4 regions of the Mycobacterium sp. smrl_JER01 genome follow, and region 1 is predicted to be linked to each of the others. Evidence: predicted binding sites of a transcription regulator. Region 1 holds the regulator's gene; each other region holds the start of a gene.
The links. Region 1 encodes LexA, which represses DNA repair genes until DNA is damaged. Its sites were predicted from a motif close to CGAACANNTGTTCG; they were not measured.

Region 1 (4,735 bases):
GCGAGGAGGGGCAGGGATTCATCTACCTGATGCAGAACCTGCCGCAGGAGCGCATCAGTATCGCGGTGATGGCTGCGGCGGCGATGGAGGCGGTGCTGGACGTGACGTTGCAGTACGCCAAGGAGCGCAAGGCGTTCGGTAGGCCTATCGGCAGCCAGCAGAACAGCCGGTTCCTGCTCGCCGAACTGTCCACCGAGGCCACCGTGGTGCGCATGATGGTCGACGAGTTCATCAAGCTGCACCTGCAGGACAAGCTCACCGTCGAGCAGGCGGCGATGGCCAAGTGGTACTCCACCGAAAAGCAGGTCCACCTCATCGACCGCTGTCTCCAGCTGCACGGCGGCTACGGCTACATGCGTGAGTACGACGTCGCCCGGGCGTACCTCGATGCGCGCGTGCAGACCATCTACGGCGGCACCACCGAGATCATGAAGGAGATCATCGGGCGCAGCCTGGGAGTGTGAGCGTCGGGTGTGGGGGGGTGGTGCCGCATCGCCTGCGCATATTCTTGGGCGGGATTCGGCGAGGTGACTTGGTTATCGACGTCTGCTGACGCACAGTGAACGCACGCGGTAACTTTCTCAGAATTTTGCAAGCCTGCAGAAGGACCAGTCGCCGACCGCGGGGAGGAAGAATGAGCCGGCAGCCGATGCTGCGCCGACGATTGGCCGGTCGCTTGGCGATCGGGCTGCTGGGGGTGGCTACTGCGCTCCTGTTCGCCCCGGCCGCAGCTGCACAGCCCGAAGTCGAAGCCAACGACGCGATCACCGCCGCGTGGCAGGCCGGTGGTGGCGACACCGGACCGCTCGGACCCAAGACGGGCGATGTGTATCCCGCCGGCGACGGATTCGCGCAGAATTTCGCCTCCGGCACCATGTTCTTCACCCCCGCCACCGGCGCCCGCTTCATGCAGGGCGCAATCCTGCAGAAGTACGAGTCGCTCGGTGGACCCGCCGACAGTGACCTGGGGTTCCCGACGATCGACGAGGGCCCTGGCCGCGCCCCGGGGAGCCGCAACAGCACGTTCAGCGCCTCTGACAACCCGGTCATCTTCTGGACGCCGGCGACGGGCGCCAGAGTGGTCCGCGGACCGATCAACGCGGCCTGGGACAGGTTGGGTGGATCTTCGGGCGTCCTCGGAGTGCCTGCCGAGGACGAGACCTACGACGGCGCGGTCGTCACCCAGAGGTTCACCGGCGGTGAACTGTCCTATGACTCACGGGCCAAGACGTTCACCACAGTGCCTCCCGAGCTGGCCGGCCAACTCGGTGATCTCACGATCCCCGACGATCCGGTGGCGTCGATCAACGCGGCCCGCCGCGCCGCTGGTGGCGCGCTCGGGCCGTTGGGTGCCGCCGAAGGCGAGCCATACGAGATCGGGTCCGACGGAATGGGCCAGGACTTCGTCAACGGCACCATCTTCTACAGCCCGGACACCGGCGCCAACGTGGTGACTGGACAGGTGTTGGCCAAGTACCAGAGCGTGGGTGGTCCGGAAGGGGACCTCGGGTTCCCGATCACCAGTGAACAGGACGGCGGCCTGGCACCGGCGAGCCGCATCAGTGCCTTCGCCGCAGAGGACAAGCCGGTCATCTTCTGGACTCCCGACCACGGTGCGGTGATCGTGCGCGGGGCGATGAACGCCGCATGGGACGAACTCGGCGGGGCGACCGGCGAGCTGGGCGCCCCGGTGTCGGATCAGACACAAAACGGGGATGTGATCACCCAGCGATTCAGCGGTGGTGCCATCTCCTGGGACACGGTGACGCAGAAGTTCAGCACCGAACCGGCCGGACTGGCGGCACAGCTGGCGGAGCTGGAAGTGCCGGGGGCCGGACCCCCACAGGCGTCCTCTCCGACCCCCCAGGCGGCTGAGAACACCGAGAGCTCGGGGCTGAGGTGGACCTGGTGGTGGTTGCTGGCGCTGGTCCCGCTGCTGCTGCTGGGTGGGTTGGTCGGGCTGGCCGTGCTGCGTAAGCGTCGACGCCGCGACGAACAGTTCTTCGGCGAATCGGAGAGCGGGCCGCAGCACGACCAGGACGACGACGGCCGCGAAGACGAAGTGTTCGGCGACCGGTATGCCCGCGAAGGACTCGGATCGTTGGGTGCCGCGTCGTCGACGGGCAGGGACTTCGGTGCGGAGCCGCCCAGTTTCTGGGGTTCGCCGGCCGTCGGCGACAGCGCTGCGCGCGATGACGAGGCGCCGAACGTCGCACTCGGTGAGCAGGACGACCCGGACGCGGTGGACACGGCTCCGACGCGGGTGGTGACGGTCGACCCGGCGCCCGAGGCCACCAGCGCCGAGGACCTGTCCCACGATGTGGTCGAGGGGCCCGACGAGGCGGATCTCGACGACAGCGAGGTCCGGGACGACAGCGACAGCTGGGACGACCGGGACGGCTGGGACGACAGCCACGACTGGGACGACCGGCACGACAGCGACGACAGGACCGACAGGGACGACCGGGCCGACCGGGCCGACTGGGCCGACTGGGCGCACCGGGACCTCGACGATGCCGACCGGGCAGGTCTGGGTGACTTCGCGGCCGCTGACCGTGACGAGGCGGAGTTCGATCGGAGGCCTCCGGCCGCCCCGGTGCTGCCGCCGCCCGCCCCGCCGGTGCATGACGCGATCACCGACACCGGCCGGCACGCCCGGATCGACATCGACGAGCCCACCCCGCTCGGGACGGCGCTGCACATGCCGTTCGACGATCCCGCCGAGATCCCCGACGGGTATCCGATTAAGGCCGACACCAAGTCCGGCCTGTTCTGGACTCCGGACAGCAGCGATTACGACGAGGCGCCGGTCGAGATCTGGTTTGCCAGCGAGGAAATCGCACGCACCAACGGTTTCGTCCGGGGAGAGTAAGACCGCGGTCTGCGGGGTTCCGGTCGACGCGCGGGCCGGTCAGATCTTGCGGATGACGGTCACGACCTTGCCCAGGATGGCCGCGTCGTTGCCGGGGATCGGGTCGAAGGCCGGGTTGTGCGGCATCAGCCAGACCTGACCCCGGGTGCGCTTGAACGTCTTGACGGTCGCCTCACCGTCGATCATCGCGGCCACGATGTCTCCGTTGTCGGCGACGCTCTGCTGCCGGACCACCACCCAATCGCCATCGCAGATGGCGGCGTCGACCATGGATTCGCCGACCACCTTGAGCAAGAACAGCGAGCCTTCGCCGACGAGTTCGCGGGGCAGCGGGAAGACGTCCTCGACAGCCTCTTCGGCCAGGATGGGCCCGCCCGCGGCGATGCGTCCCAGCACGGGCACGAATGTGGGTTCGGGAAGCGAGTCGGAGCCGGCGACATCGGTCGTGACGATGGGAGCGGCGGGGGCCGCGATGCCGTCGTCGGCGCCACGGACATCGACTGCGCGCGGACGGTTGGGGTCGCGGCGCAGGTATCCCTTGCGTTCGAGGGTGCGGAGCTGATGGGCGACCGATGAGGTGGAGGTCAACCCGACGGCGTCGCCGATCTCCCTGATGCTCGGCGGATAGCCGCGGCTGGTCACCGACGCGCGGATGACGTCGAGGATGGTGCGCTGACGTTCGGTCAGGCCAGAGTCCCGGCCTCGGCCTGCGCCGGAGCCGTTGGTGCTGTCTCTGCTGTCGTCACTCATGGGCCTGAATGTAACGCGACCGCCGCCGATAATCAAACATGTGTTCGAGGTGTGTCGCCCTGTGCAGACGAACCGCTGTGGACGGACCGCGGCCGTTTTTCGCGTCGCCGGGACGTGTCGGTGGCGTGCGTTAGCGTTCGCAACAGTTCGATCACGTGTTCTATCAATCGAACACCTGATCGACTAGAGTTCGAACACAAGAGCGAACGGTCCTGATACGGAAGGCGAGCAGATGACCATTCTCGACGATCGCGCAACCTGGAACGAGTTCGAGCGCGCGCCCCGGCTGCGGATCGGTGACGGCCGGGTGCGGCCGGCGGTCCCGGCCCGTAGGCCGGCGACCCGCCGGCCGGGCGGCGGCGCCGCCGTTCGCTATCGGGGCACCGGGGTACTGGTGTCGCGGGCATCGCACCGGCGCCGCCCGATCACGCCGGTTACCACGGTGTTGCTGGCGTTGGTGGCCGCGGCGATCACGCTCTGGCTCGGGCTCGTCGGCCAGTTCGGCGGTCTGGCCGGCGGTGAGTCCGCCGTGCCGGGGCGTCTCACAGTGGTCCAGGTGCACAGTGGCGAGTCGTTGCAGCAGGTGGCACAGCGCGTCGCCCCCGATGCCCCGATCGCCGACGTCATCGACCGAATCCGTGAGTTGAATCAGCTGCAGTCGGTGGCGCTGGACGCTGGCCAGACACTGATCGCGCCGGTCGCCTGAGGCGCCCGCAGAGATTCCAAAACCGCTGCGGCCCAACCCTTCTGAGGACCGGTCCAATGAGGTACGCGCCGCTGAGTCCGGCATTGCGCCACCCGCGGCTGACGCAGGTACGCTCAAGGGCGTTCGAAGCGGTTGACTGTCGATGCGGCGAAGGAGCGGTGATGCACTGTCCGTTCTGCCGGCATCCGGATTCGCGTGTCGTGGATTCCCGGGAGACCGACGAAGGTCAGGCCATTCGTCGGCGCCGGTCCTGTCCTGAATGCGGGCGCAGGTTCACCACGGTCGAGACCGCGGTACTGGCGGTCGTGAAGCGCAGCGGCGTGACCGAACCTTTCAGCCGGGAGAAGGTCATCCGCGGTGTGCGGCGCTCCTGCCAGGGCCGTCAGGTCGACGACGATGCGCTCAAT
Region 2 (4,735 bases), 740 kb from region 1:
GCACGTCCAGGTGGCGTGTCGGCACACCCAGCGAGCAGGTCAGCGGATGCACGTGCAACGCCGCGGGTTCCGGCGAGATCGTCAACCCGGCGATACCCGACTCCTCGGTCGCCTCCCGCAGCGCCGCGGCGACGATCGTCTCGTCCTCGGGCTCACAGTGACCGCCGAGCTGCAGCCAGCGGCCGATCCGCGGATGAAGGGTCAGCAGCGCATGCTGCCCACTGTGATCGAGGACCAGTGCCGAACCCGTGATGTGGCCCGGCACGCATTCGCGAAGGCAGGCGTCGTCGCGGACGTCCAGAAATGCCAACACCGCGTGCCGCAACGAATCCTGCGCATGATCGGCAGGCCGCCACGCGCTGAGCACCTCGACCGCCGACCGGTGCAGACTCATGCCCACACCCCACACAACCGGCAACACGCAACCGCAACCACCGGCCCCGAAGCCGACGAACCCGAAGACGAACCCGCAGACGAACCCGAAGACTGCGAACCTGTCGCCGAGAGTCGCCGGATTTCGGGCGTGCGCGCGGTGAATGTCATCGACGCACCAGCAGGGTGTCGGTGGGCACCGGGTCTCGCGGCCCGGACGGCTCACGCGGATAGCCGATCGCGATGGCGCCCAACGGTTCCCAGTCGCCGGGCAGATCCAGCTCGGCGCGCACCAGCTCGGGCGCGAAAATCGTCGACCCGATCCAGCAGCTGCCCACTTCGCGCACCGCGAGCGCCACCAGCAACCCCTGCACCGCGGCGCCCGCCGCGACCGTGAACATGGTGTGCTCCGCCGCGGTCCGCCGGGCATCCGGATAGCTGTGCGCCCCGTCGGGGACCATGAACGGAATGACCAGTTCGGGCGCGTCGTAGAGGATCTGCCCGCGGGCCACCCGTCGTTCGACGGACTCGGGCTCCCGGCCGTCGCCGGTCAGGTCGGCGCGCCAGCGATCTTTCATCTTGTCCAACAACCGCACCCGCACCGCACCGTCCTGCACCCAGACGAATCGCACCGGCCGGGTGTGGTGCGGTGCCGGGGCGGTCAGCGCCTCGCCGACGGCCGCCTCGATGAGCCCGCCCGGCACCGGCGCGTCGCTGAACGCGCGCACCGACCGGCGCATCAGTTGAGCCTGGGAGCGGCCCAGTGCCAGCGCCTCCTCGGTGCCCAGCCAGAACAGGTCTTCCTCGCCGGCGCGCACCAGGTTGCGTGCCGACGAGCCGTCGTCGCGCAGCGTCAGCCCGCGCACCACCGCGACCGGGACCGCGGTGAGTTTGCCCTTGACCAGATCGGCGGCGGCGGCGATCTCGTCGGCCACCGCGATCTCGGTGACGATCAACTCGTTTCCGTGCTGATCGTGCTCACCGGCATAGGCGTGCAGCACCGTCAGCCCGGCCGCACCGATCGCGACATCGGTCTGGCCGGTGCGCCACGCCCGCCCCATCGTGTCGGTGACCACCACGCCGACCGTCACACCGAGGCGCTCCCGCAGCGCGGCCACCAACGCAGCGGCGCTGCCGTCCGGATCGACCGGTAGCAGCGCCAACTCGTTGGAGTCGACGTTGGAACCGTCCACCCCGGCGGCGGCCTGCACCAGCCCGAGCGCATTCTCGGTGATCAGGGTGCGTCCCTTGCGGGCCAGCACCCGCACCGCTTCGTTGTCGATCAGCCTGCGCCGCAAAATATCCCGTAGCTCAGGATCCGACGGGGCGTCGACCATCCGCCCCTCGGTCTTGGACAGCACCTTGCTGGTGACGACGACGACGTCGTGGTCGCGCAGCCAGGGCGCGGCGCCGGCGATGGCCGCGGCCAGGTCATCGCCGGGGCGGAACTCCGGAAGTCCGTGCACCGGAAGCACTTCCACGCGTGCCGAGGTGCCGTGATCGTTCACGGCGTGACCCCGCCCAGTTCCATTCCGGCGCGCACCATCTCGGCGGTGGCGGCAGGGTCGGTCATCAGCAACGGCGCCGAACGCACGGCGACACCCTCGATCGAGGCGTCGTCACCCTCGTGCACGAGCCACCCGTCGAGGATCCCGGTCGACGCTCGCGCGCCGAAGTGGTTGCCGACAGCCTCCGAGGTGCTGGGCAGTCCGATCACTTTCAAGCAGGTGTCCGCCATGCCGCGCAACGGCTTCCCCGCGATAATCGGGGAGTAGCCGATCACCGGCGCCTTGGTCGCGCGCAGCGCGCCGCGGATGCCGCCGATCGCGAGGATGGCGCCGACGCTGACCACCGGGTTGGACGGCGCGATCAACACGATGTCGGCGTTCTCGATCGCGTCGGTGACTCCGGGTGCGGCCGAGGCCTTGTCGGCGCCGACGAACGCGAAGCTCTCGGTGGGGATCTGCGCCCGGTGGCGGACCCACCACTCCTGAAAGTGGATGGCCCGTTTCTCCCCGGTCGACTCGCCGGGGCCGGGATCGGTGACCACGACGTGGGTTTCGCTGCGGTCGTCGCTGGCGGGCAGCAGTCGCGCTCCGGGCGCCCACCGCCGGCACAGCGCTTCGGTGACATCGGAGAGGGGATAGCCCGCGCGCAACATCTGGCTGCGCACCAGGTGGGTGGCCAGATCGCGGTCGCCGAGGCCGAACCAGTCCGGCTGCACGCCGTAGGCCGCGAGTTCCTCCTTGGCGTTCCAGGTTTCATCGCGATGTCCCCAGCCGCGTTCCGGGTCGATGCCACCACCGAGGGTGTACATGCAGGTGTCGAGGTCGGGACAGATGCGCACACCGAACATCCAGGCGTCATCGCCCACATTGACCACAGCAGTCACTTCGTGCTCATTGGTATCGTGAGTGCCGAACTGCCCCAACCCCAACAGATGTTGGACACCGAGTAAGAAGCGCGCACCGCCGACGCCACCGACCAGAACCGTGACCTTCACAACGAACGAGACTAGGCCGTTGGGCACAGGACGTGCGCCGCGGGAGGGACGTGATAGACACGCCACAGCGCGACGCGCCGAATTCAAGTCACGGAATGGTATGAATTCCTGTTCTAGCGCTTGACCGGAGTAGCTAACGCGTGTGTAATCACAGCAGTGTCATTTCGCGGTTCTCCGGCCGGTTCCGGTGTCGCAGACCGAGATTCGATCACTTGTTCGAATTGGGATGGCCACACGTTCACAGTGGGGCTGGCATATACGGAACTACGAGACCCGTGGAGGAGGGGAACATGGCATTTGAACAGGCCGATTACGGTGATTCGCTTCGGTTCGACAGCAGGCTCCTCGGCTCGGTAGGAAGTGCGCCGCACATCCAGACCGGACCGGCACCAAGTGCAGGAAATGGGCGTCCCCAATTAAGTTTGGTGCCCGACAATAGTGACTTTTTCGGCGACGATTTCGATATCGCCGACGAGGATCAGTGGCAGGAGCGCGCACTGTGCGCCCAGACCGATCCGGAGGCCTTTTTTCCCGAGAAAGGCGGCTCCACCCGCGAGGCCAAGCGCATCTGCCAGGGCTGCGAGGTCAAGGACGCGTGCCTGGAGTACGCACTGGCCAACGACGAACGCTTCGGTATCTGGGGCGGCCTGTCGGAGCGGGAGCGCCGGCGCCTCAAGCGCGGCATCATCTGATCCGCGACCGCGCCACCAGTTCACCGGGGCCGCGGCACGCGCAACGGTGACCTGCGGGCGCGCCACGCTCACCCCTTGCTAGTCCTCGTCCAGGGTCGGGTCGATGACTGCCGGTTCCACTCCCAGATAGGTGGCCACCTGCGCCACCAGCAATTCATGCAACAGCTCGGTCAGCTCGTCGGTGTCCTTCGCCCGACGCTCGATCGGCTTGCGGAACAACACAATTCGCGCGCGAGTGGAGTTGCCTCGCACATCCACCCCGGCCGGGATGAGCCGCGCCAGCGCCACCGGACCGTCGGCGACCACCTCCGCAGGCCACTGCACGCTGTCGGGATCCTTGGGCGCGATGCGCGGAATCTCATCGACCGCGACGTCGAGCATCGCCACCCGTTCGTGCCAGCGCCGTTCGATCGGCTCGTAGGCCTCCAGCACCGCCATATCGAAGCGCTCGGCGCGGCTGCGCCACCCCGGGACGGTCGGCGGAAGCAGCGGCCCGCGCATCTCCCGGCCCCGCCGCGACCCCCGGTGCTGGCCCCTCGTCACGAAAAAGATCGTAACGGTTGGGCTTCGGGCCTCCCGCGTCCGCGCGTGTCCGACGCAGCCGGGACGACCACGCACGATAACCTTCCGCTGTGAATGTTCCCCGTCGCTGCTGCCGGCCAGGGTGCCCGCACTATGCGGTCGCGACGCTCACCTTCGTCTACTCAGACTCCACGGCCGTCGTCGGCCCGCTGGCCACCGTGTCGGAGCCACACTCGTGGGATCTGTGCGTCATGCATGCCGGCAGGATCACCGCGCCGCGCGGCTGGGAGCTGGTCCGGCACGCCGGCCCGCTGCCGTCCCATCCCGACGACGACGATCTGGTGGCGTTGGCCGACGCGGTTCGAGAAGGGCGCGAAGCGGCCGCGCCCGTCGCCGGGTTCACCACCGGCTTCACCGACCCGGTCACCGGCGTCCACGGTGGCGCGCTGATGGCCCCGTCGGCCCGGCGCCCGGAGACCAACGGGCGCCGCCGCGGGCACCTGCGGGTGCTGCCCGACCCGACGGACTGATCGATTCCGCACCGCCGCCCTCCGAGGGTGAGTCGGCATACGGACCGCCCGCGACGGCTAGGCTGAACACCGACAGTCTCATCGTCGAAGGAGCCCCATGTCTCGTCCCGCCGCGG
Region 3 (4,735 bases), 190 kb from region 1:
GCCCTGGTGCGGCTGATGCTGGACGCGTGGGCCGACGACGAGATCGGCCCGGTGCTGCGCGCGATCCTGCAGACCGCCGCGCACGAGGCAGCCACCCGGGAGAAGCTGCGCCTGGTGGTGGAACGCAGCCTGATGGGTGTCTCGCAGCTGGGCTCCGACGACGCCGACCGGCTGGTGCGCAGCGGGCTGATCTCGTCCCAGATCATGGGGCTGGCGATGATGCGCTACGTCTGGCGGGTCGAGCCGATCGCGTCGATGGACGGGGACGCGCTCGTCGCTGCGGTGGCCCCGAATCTGCAGCGCTATATCCACGGCGACCTCCGTGGCGACCTCGGGTGAGGTGGGTTCGATTCCCTCGAACTCCCACGTAGACTGGTCGATCGGACTGACGATGTGACGTTGACCGAGCAGACTCGAAGGAAGTAGTACCTGTATGAGCGGCCATTCCAAGTGGGCCACCACCAAGCACAAGAAGGCCGTGATCGACGCGCGTCGCGGCAAGAACTTCGCCAAGCTGATCAAGAACATCGAGGTTGCCGCCCGCACCGGCGGCGGTGACCCGGCCGGCAACCCGACGCTCTACGACGCGATCCAGAAGGCCAAGAAGAACTCGGTGCCCAACGACAACATCGAGCGTGCCCGCAAGCGCGGCGCGGGTGAAGAGGCCGGCGGGGCCGACTGGCAGACCATCACCTACGAGGGATACGGCCCCAACGGTGTCGCGGTCCTGGTGGAATGCCTCACCGACAACCGCAACCGCGCCGCCGGTGAGGTGCGGGTGGCGATGACCCGCAACGGCGGCAGCATGGCCGACCCGGGATCGGTGTCCTACCTGTTCACCCGCAAGGGCGTGGTGACGTTGGAGAAGAACTCACTGACCGAGGATGACGTCCTGGCCGCGGTGCTCGACGCCGGCGCAGAGGACGTCAACGACCTCGGTGACAGCTTCGAGATCATCTCGGAGCCAACAGATTTGGTGGCGGTGCGGACAGCGCTGCAGGATGCGGGCATCGACTACGAATCGGCCGAGGCCACCTTCCAGCCGTCGGTCAGCGTCCCGGTCGACGTCGAGGCCGCCCGCAAGGTGCTCAAGCTCGTCGACGCACTCGAAGACAGCGATGACGTCCAGGACGTCTACACCAATATCGACATCCCCGACGACGTCGCCGCCGCCCTCGACGAGGACTGAGCGGACGCCCGGACCGGCCGGTCAGCGAATGGGGTGACGATGGTGCCCACCGCCGACGACGGCCGGTGCCGGGCGCGGACACCCGGGTTCATCCATCGCTGCGGCGTGACGCTGGTGATGCCCAGAGAGGACCATGGGCCCTAGGGCCGAATGGCCCGCCCGTCGCACAGTGTGACAATGACCAGCCCGGACACCGAGGCACTTCTCATCGACTCGGCGATGCCCCGCTACGACGCTGTGATCGCCGAACATCTCGTGGTGGCAGCGGACCCGGCGACGACCTTCGCGGCCGCATGCGCGATCGACCTGCTGACCGTGCACTCACCGCTGTTCGACCTGGCGATGTGGCTACGGGCCCTGCCCGCCCGGCTGTCCGGTAAGACCGGGCCGCCACCACCGCATCTGGTCATCGGGGCCGACATGGGGCTGCCCGGATGGACGTTCCTGGGTAGGCGGGCCGAACGCGAGATCGCCTTCGGTGCCATCGGCAAGTTCTGGAAGCCCACCATCGAATGGCGCGATGTCGCCGCCGCGGACTTCACAAGTTTCGACGAACCGGGATGGGGAAAGATCGCGGCCAACTTCTCGGTCCGGCCGTACGGCGCCGCCTCCACCCTGCTGACCTACGAATGCCGAACTGTGACAACCGATCCCGAATCCCGGCGGCGGTTCCTGCGCTACTGGCGCCTGGTCCGACCGTTCGTCGGTCACGTGCTCAGGGCTACGCTGCGACAGATCCAGGCCAACGCCACAGCGGCTTCGATCCCCGGCAGGTCGGCGAACGAGTCGGCGCAATGACCCGAATTCTCGTTGCGTTCGGCTCCAAGCGTGGCGGCACCGCCGGCCTGGCCGCGATGATCGCCGACGCGCTCACTGACGCCGGGCATGACGTCGACATGTCTGCCGCGCGCGATGTCACCACTGTTGACGGATTCGACGCCGTCACCGTCGCCGGGGCGTTGTATGCGAGCCGGTGGCATCGGGACGCGCGGCGATGTGTGCGACGACACCGCGACGCTCTCAGTCGCGTGCCGGTATGGCTGGTCAGCAGTGGCCCACTGGACGATTCGGCCACACAGGGCGATATCCCGGCGACTTCGCAGGTCCAGAAGCTCCTGGCCCGGGTGGGCGCCCGGGGACACGTCACGTTCGGCGGTACCCTCAGCCCCGACGCGACGGGTTTCCCGGCACGTCAGATGGCCAAGACCAGAGCGGGGGACTGGCGCGACCGGGCGCACGTCAGTCGTTGAGTTCGCTCGATCCTCGATCAACTCGATGCTGCAGGCCGGGTGAGATAGCGCTTTGTGACCGCGTGTCCTGTCCGGCCCCGTCCCCGGAAGCCGCTAAGCTCTCGAACACGTGTTCTGTTGCGAGAAGGGGTCTGGGCGTGCGGGTGATGGGTGTCGACCCCGGCCTGACCAGGTGCGGGCTGTCGGTCATCGAAAGTGGGAAAGGGCGTCAGGTCATCGCGCTGGACGTGGACGTGGTGCGGACCCCGGCCGATCATCCACTCGCGCATCGCCTGCTCGCCATCAGCACTGCCGTCGAGCACTGGCTGGACACCCACCGGCCGGACGTACTCGCCATCGAGCGGGTGTTCTCCAACCAGAACGCCAACACCGCGATGGGAACCGCGCAGGCCGGTGGCGTGATCGCGCTGGCCGCGGCGCGCCGCGATATCGACGTGCACTTTCACACGCCCAGCGAGGTCAAGGCCGCCGTGACCGGCAACGGCAGGGCCGACAAGGCGCAAGTCACCGAGATGGTCACCAGAATCCTTGCGCTGCAACAGAAACCAACCCCAGCGGATGCGGCGGACGCGCTCGCGCTGGCGATCTGCCACTGTTGGCGGGCTCCGATGATCGCGCGGATGGCCGCCGCGGAGGAGATGGCGGCCGAGCAGCGCCGCAAGTATCGGGCCACACTCAAGGCCAAAGCCGGGCAGATGTCGCGGAGCGCCAAGTGATCGCCGCGGTGCGTGGCGAGGTCATCGACATCGCTCTCGATCACGTCGTCATCGAGGCTGCCGGCGTGGGGTACAAGGTGATGGCGACGCCGGCCACCCTGGCGACCCTGCGCCGGGGCGACGAGGCACGGCTGATCACCGCGATGATCGTCCGGGAAGACTCGATGACGCTGTACGGCTTCGCCGACTCCGATGCCCGCAACCTCTTCCTGACCCTGCTCGGGGTGTCCGGGATCGGACCGAGCATCGCGCTCGGCGCGCTGGCCATGTACGACGGGCCGACCCTGAGGCAGGCGATCGGCGACGGCGACGTCACCGCGCTGACCCGAATCCCCAAGGTGGGCAAGAAGACCGCCGAACTGCTGGTGTTGACGCTGCGCGACAAGGTGGGCACGTCGACGTCGGCGGGTGTCACGTCGACCGGCGGGCACGGCATCCGGGGCCCGGTCGTGGAGGCACTCGTCGGCCTCGGCTTCGCGCAGAAGCAGGCCGAGGAGGCCACCGACAAGGTGCTGGCCAACGAGCCGGAGGCCACCACGTCCAGTGCGCTGCGCGCGGCGTTGTCGATGCTCGGAAAGAAGTAGCAGCATGGGTCGGTTTTCCGAAGACTCAGCGGACGAACCCGACGAGCGGGAGATGTCACCGGCGCTGACGGTCGGGGAGGGCGATATCGACGCCAGCCTGCGGCCGCGGTCGCTGGGTGAGTTCATCGGCCAGCCGCGGGTGCGCGAGCAACTCCAGCTCGTCATCGAGGGTGCCAAGAACCGTGGCGGCACCCCGGATCACATCCTGCTTTCCGGTCCGCCCGGCCTGGGCAAAACGTCGTTGGCGATGATCATCGCCGCCGAGTTGGGATCGTCGCTGCGGGTGACCTCGGGTCCGGCGTTGGAACGCGCCGGCGACCTGGCGGCCATGCTGTCGAACCTGGTCGAGCACGACGTCCTATTCATCGACGAGATCCACCGTATCGCCCGTCCCGCCGAGGAGATGCTCTATCTGGCGATGGAGGATTTCCGCGTCGACGTCGTGGTCGGGAAAGGCCCCGGCGCAACCTCGATTCCGCTGGAAGTGGCACCGTTCACCCTGGTCGGAGCGACCACCCGGTCCGGTGCGCTGACCGGACCGCTGCGGGACCGATTCGGGTTCACCGCGCACATGGACTTCTACGAACCGTCCGAACTGGAACGGGTGCTGGCCCGCTCGGCCGGCATTTTGGGCATCGAGCTGGGGGCCGACGCCGGCGCGGAGATCGCCCGCCGTTCGCGCGGTACACCCCGAATCGCGAACCGGTTGCTGCGGCGGGTGCGGGACTACGCCGAGGTGCGTGCCGACGGCGTCATCACCCGCGACATCGCGAAGTACGCACTGGAGGTGTACGACGTCGACGAACTCGGACTCGACCGGCTGGACCGCGCGGTGCTCTCGGCATTGACGCGCAGCTTCGGCGGGGGCCCGGTCGGGGTGTCGACCCTGGCCGTTGCGGTCGGCGAGGAAGCCACCACTGTCGAGGAGGTGTGCGAACCGTTCCTGGTGCGGGCCGGGATGATCGCGCGCACGCCTCGTGGTCGCGTCGCCACCGC
Region 4 (4,735 bases), 450 kb from region 1:
GTTCGACGGCGCGATGCCCTCAAGCCGGGTGCCAGAAGGCCCCCGCACCACGCCGCCGACATCGTAGTCGGGGATGGTGGACTCCTGCACCGCCAAACAGGACTCGGTCAATGCCGCGTCGACGACCTGACCGTCGCCGGTCACGGAGCGGCGGTACAGCGCGGCCAGCGCGCCCTGGGCGGCAAACATCCCGGCCAGGCTGTCGCCAAGCGACAACGCCAGCCGTGGGGGAGGGCCGCCGGGGAAGCCGTTCATGTGGCGCAGGCCGCTGGCCGCCTCGGCAACCGAGGCATAGCCGGCCTTGTGCGCGTCGGGCCCGGTCTGTCCGTAACCAGACACGCGCACCAGGATGATGCCGCGATTGCGTTCGCGGAGCACGTCATACCCGAGCCCCCACTTCTCCAGGGTGCCGGGCCGGAAATTCTCGACGATCACGTCGCTGTGCTCGACGAGATCGAGGAACAGGCCCCGGCCCTCGGGCACCCGCAGGTTCAGCGTGACCGCCTTCTTGTTCCGTGCGTGAACCGTCCAGAAGAAGTGGTGACCGTCGAGTTCGGCCTGGCCCCAGGTGCGCAACGGATCAGGGGCGCCGGGCGGCTCGATCTTGATGACCTCGGCGCCCATGTCGCCGAGGAGGCGCCCGGCGAACGGGCCCGAGATCAGCGTGCCGACCTCGATCACCCGGATGCCGTCGAGCGGACCGGTCGTCACCGGGTGCCCGCGAAGTCGTGGCGCCTGAGCCAGTCGGTGACGATGTCTACGGCTTGGCGGAGTTTGTCGCGCTGGTCCGGCCCGGCGTAGTAGTGGTTGGCTCCCGAGATCTCGTGCATCTCCTTATCTTGATACCCGACGGCCTCGAAGATGCGGCGGGTGTGGCTGGGCGTGCACGCGTCATCGGCGAGGTTGCCGATCACCAGCGCGGGCACCGCGATGTCGGGCCCGCACGTGACGGCGTCGCCGCGTGCGTCGTCGAAACTCCACTGGGACAGCCAGCTGCGCAACGTGCAGAATCGCGCCAAACCGACCGGGCTCATGTTCACCACCTGAGGATCGCCCAGATAGCAGGTTCCCGGAGTGCGTTCGTTCGGATCGACGGTGGGATCAAGCCAGCGCGGGTCGGCCATGGTTCCGTGCACGACGAACGCGAACTCGTCGTCAGGTCGGCCGGCGGCCTTGAGTCCGGCGAGCTTCTCCTTGACCCAGCTGGTGATCCGCCGGTTACGGGCAATCTGAGCCCGGCGGTAACGCTCCAAGAACTCCGGCGGGTAGGGCGGCTGGTTGGGGTTCTCGACGTTGTAGAGATCAAGTTCGGGGTCGCGCTTGCCCGGGTCGGATTCGTCGAGGACCGAGGCGTCCAGCCACTCGGTCAGGGTGCCATGCCTGCTGATGTGTGCAGCCAGCAGCATGATGCCGTCGGCCGGGATCAGGCCGAGTGCGGTGAGGTCGGGCCCGTCCCCCGACGGGCTGGAGGTCACCGTCGGACTCTGCGCCTGCTGCTGGTAGAACGCCGACAGTGAACCGCCGCCGCTCCACCCGGCCAGAACCACCTTCGAGTAGCCGAGCCGGTGTTTGGCGTCCTTGATGCACTCGCCGAGATCTTCGACGACCTTCTCCATCAGCAGCGCAGAGTCGGTGCCGCGGAATCTGCTGTTGCAGTAGATGACGTGATGGCCGGCGCGGGCTAGCGCATTGATCATCGGCAGATAGGCGCCCCCACCGATCGGGTGCATGAACACCAGCACGGTCTCGGAGGCCACGGTCTGAGGTCTGAGTAGGTAGCTCTCCAATACCACCAACTCGGCCACCCCGCCGTAGACGTCACGGACACCCGAATTGTTCTGGTAGGCAACCAGGTACGGAATACGGTCATACTCGTGCTTCGTCATCGTCAGTGTTGCCCAAGATCGTTGGCGAGGATCTCCGGCGACGGGATCAACCGCCGTCGGGTGTCGATGGCGATCACCGACCAGTCCACCCGGTGGTAGTCGTCGAACTTGCGGCGCGCGCGTTCGCGGGCCTGCTCCGGCGCCCCGTGGTGCACGCCCTGCGGGGCGTGGGAGATCAGCCCGGGCGGCATCGGGATGCCGTAGAGCGACCCGTCGTGGAAGAACGCGATTTCGTCGTAGTCGACATTGCGGTGATACCACGGCGTGCGCTCGGTGCCCGGGGCCGTCTCGGCGGGCTTCGGCAGGAAGTTCATCACGTAGACGCCGGTGGCCTGCATGAACAGGTGGACGGTGGGTGGCAGGTGCACGCTTTCGGAGGTGACGACGGTGTAGTCGTCGATATTGAACGTGAACGGGAAGTTGTCGCCCCGCCAGCCTTCGACGTCCAGAGGATGGTGCCGGTAGAAGAGGCTTGTCGGCCCGCCGTCGTGGATCAGACGGACCTCGTACTCTCCGTCGACCTGCGGGCCGACGCCGTCGTCGATCGGCTGGGGTTCGGGAATGACCGTCTGTGCCGGGTCGAATGGGAAGTGCCGACCCAACACGCCGGCGGGCGGTACCCGGAACTCGTCGGTCGCCTGAATCATCAACAGTGTGCTCTCCTCGGCGGGCACCTGCCGCCACGTACAGGCCTTCGGGATGTAGATCCAGTCGCCCTGCCGGTAGTCCATCGGCCCGAATTCGGTTTCCAGGGAGCCGCATCCGCGATGCACGAACGAGAGCAGATCGCCGTCGACGTGGCGGACGAAGAACGGCATCTGCTCGGTGCGCCGCGAGAGCAGCACCTGGCAGTCCAGGTTGGAGAACATCAACATGGGCCCACCGCTCGCATCGGTGGCGTCACCAGGCTTGAGCTCGCTGCTGAGCACGTCGGTGGGGCGGAGCGGGCCGACTGTGCGATAGGTCGTGGGGTCGTGCCTCCGGTACATGTTGGCGGTGCGGCCGACGAAGCCGCCACGGCCGAGCTCATCGTCCTTCAGTCCGTCGAGGTCGGCATGAATGCGCTTGGGCGTTGTGCCTTTTCGAAGGTGGACGAACGATTCCATCGCGATCTCCTCGGTCGATAAGTCAAAGTGACGCCTATAAGTAAGTAAAAGTGACATTACTTTTAGATTTGTGGCTCGGTCAATGGGCAGGAGGGGCACGATTCGGCCGTTGCGCCTGGCCAGTTGCGCGGGGTGAACTTGTCGGTGTATCGAACTATTGTTCGATGTATGGATTCGGTGGGAGAGGCGGTGGCGGCGATCGGCCAACAGGTCGCCATCCTGTCCAAGGCGGCCGACGAGCTCTCCCATCGTGAGTTGATCGGGCTGCTGGCGGAGCTGACCACGGTGGTGCGCAGCGTTCCGGCCCTCGAGCACAAGGTGTTGGCCCGGTTGGTCGACGAGACCGAACCCGGTCGCGTGGGTGCGGGATCCTGGAAGAATGTGCTGACCACCGCGCTGCGGGTCAGCAGTGCTGACGCCGGACGGCGGCTGCGGCGGGCCAAGATGCTGGGACCGCGCCGGGCGATGACGGGGCAGCCGTTGGCGCCGATGTGGGAAGCCACCGCCGCCGCCCAAGCCGAGGGCCTGTTGGACGAAGAGCATGTCGCGGTGATCGCGAACTTTCACAAGAAGCTGCCCGCGTGGGTCGACGTCGAGACCCGCGCCGCCGCCGATGCGCACCTGGCGCGAAAGGGCTCGGGGATGGGTCCTGAAGAGTTGGACGCGGCCGCAGGGCGGTTGTTGATGATGATCGATCAGGACGGACCCGAACCGAGCGACGACGACCTGGCCCGGAAACGCTGGCTGAGGATCGGCAGGCAGCAGCGCGACGGATTCAGCAAGGTCTCCGGCTACCTCGATGCCGAAACCCGCGCCTACTTGGACGCGACCCTGGCCAAGGAGGCAGCACCCGGGGCCAACATGCCCGCCGAGGGGCCGTCGGGCGGAGACGAATCGGGCGCCTGTGACGAGCTTTCGACGGAGATCGGCGCGGCCGGTGTGGGTGGCCCACCGTCGCCGCAGGCCGCGGGTGGTGATACCCGCACCGAAGGGCAGCGCAACCATGACGGTCTCAAAGCCCTGCTGCGCCGCAACCTGGAATCCGGTGCACTCGGCACCCACAACGGATTACCGGTCACCGTGATCGTTTCCACGACTCTGCAGGAACTGGAAAAACGCGCCGGGGTCGCGGTCACCGGCGGCGGGTCACTGTTGCCGATGTCCGACCTCATCCGCCTGGCCGCCGACGCCCACCACTACCTCTACGTCTTCGACGGCCACACCGGCCGATCCCTTTACCTCGGCCGGGCCAAACGATTGGCCAACGCCGCCCAGCGGATCGTCCTGCATGCGCGCGATCGCGGCTGTACCCGCCCCGGCTGCACCGTTCCCGGCTACTGGTACCAGGTCCACCACGCGGTCGCCGACTGGAAAGACAATGGTCAGACCGACATCGACGACCTCACGCTGGCCTGCGGACCGGACAACCGGATGATCGAGAAGACCGGCTGGACTACCCGCAAGGACCGCAGCAACCGCACTGAATGGCTCCCGCCGCCTGACCTCGACACCGGACAACACCGCATCAACGGATACCACCACCCCGAACGCCACCTTCTCCTCGAAGACGACCTGGGCCCGTGAACGAGCCCGGCGATGTAGGGGACAACTCGTGAAGTTTGGTGCTGATCAGTCGGCGAGGTCGACCCGCACGGTGAGCAGATTGGTTCCGAACGTGCGGACGCCGACGTTGTTGTACTGCGGGAGCGTGCGCATACGCTCCCGGGCATCATCCTCGGGAAG

Region 2: the regulator LexA is predicted to act here: its motif matches at 3,081-3,094, upstream of cofD (2-phospho-L-lactate transferase).
Region 3: the regulator LexA is predicted to act here: its motif matches at 2,542-2,555, upstream of ruvC (crossover junction endodeoxyribonuclease RuvC).
Region 4: the regulator LexA is predicted to act here: its motif matches at 3,143-3,156, upstream of ACNUDN_RS09115 (HNH endonuclease signature motif containing protein).

What each region holds. Positions count from the first base shown of each region.
Region 1 is NZ_JBLXXK020000001.1:2,380,767-2,385,501, forward strand. It holds gene ACNUDN_RS11260 (acyl-CoA dehydrogenase family protein) at 1-464, shown strand, start outside; gene ACNUDN_RS11265 (LGFP repeat-containing protein) at 635-2,872, shown strand; gene lexA (transcriptional repressor LexA) at 2,912-3,622, opposite strand; gene ACNUDN_RS11275 (LysM peptidoglycan-binding domain-containing protein) at 3,855-4,328, shown strand; gene nrdR (transcriptional regulator NrdR) at 4,490-4,735, shown strand, end outside.
Region 2 is NZ_JBLXXK020000001.1:1,641,069-1,645,803, forward strand. It holds gene ACNUDN_RS07810 (NUDIX hydrolase) at 1-394, opposite strand, end outside; gene ACNUDN_RS07815 (coenzyme F420-0:L-glutamate ligase) at 540-1,880, opposite strand; gene cofD (2-phospho-L-lactate transferase) at 1,877-2,875, opposite strand; gene ACNUDN_RS07825 (WhiB family transcriptional regulator) at 3,166-3,567, shown strand; gene ACNUDN_RS07830 (metallopeptidase family protein) at 3,646-4,068, opposite strand; gene ACNUDN_RS07835 (DUF3499 domain-containing protein) at 4,200-4,619, shown strand; gene ACNUDN_RS07840 (phosphomannomutase/phosphoglucomutase) at 4,717-4,735, shown strand, end outside.
Region 3 is NZ_JBLXXK020000001.1:2,569,692-2,574,426, forward strand. It holds gene ACNUDN_RS12230 (TetR/AcrR family transcriptional regulator) at 1-339, shown strand, start outside; gene ACNUDN_RS12235 (YebC/PmpR family DNA-binding transcriptional regulator) at 434-1,189, shown strand; gene ACNUDN_RS12240 (hypothetical protein) at 1,367-1,987, shown strand; gene ACNUDN_RS12245 (flavodoxin domain-containing protein) at 1,984-2,439, shown strand; gene ruvC (crossover junction endodeoxyribonuclease RuvC) at 2,577-3,155, shown strand; gene ruvA (Holliday junction branch migration protein RuvA) at 3,152-3,739, shown strand; gene ruvB (Holliday junction branch migration DNA helicase RuvB) at 3,744-4,735, shown strand, end outside.
Region 4 is NZ_JBLXXK020000001.1:1,934,871-1,939,605, forward strand. It holds gene ACNUDN_RS09100 (CaiB/BaiF CoA transferase family protein) at 1-711, opposite strand, end outside; gene ACNUDN_RS09105 (alpha/beta hydrolase family protein) at 708-1,886, opposite strand; gene ACNUDN_RS09110 (homogentisate 1,2-dioxygenase) at 1,889-2,992, opposite strand; gene ACNUDN_RS09115 (HNH endonuclease signature motif containing protein) at 3,161-4,576, shown strand; gene ACNUDN_RS09120 (nitroreductase/quinone reductase family protein) at 4,622-4,735, opposite strand, start outside.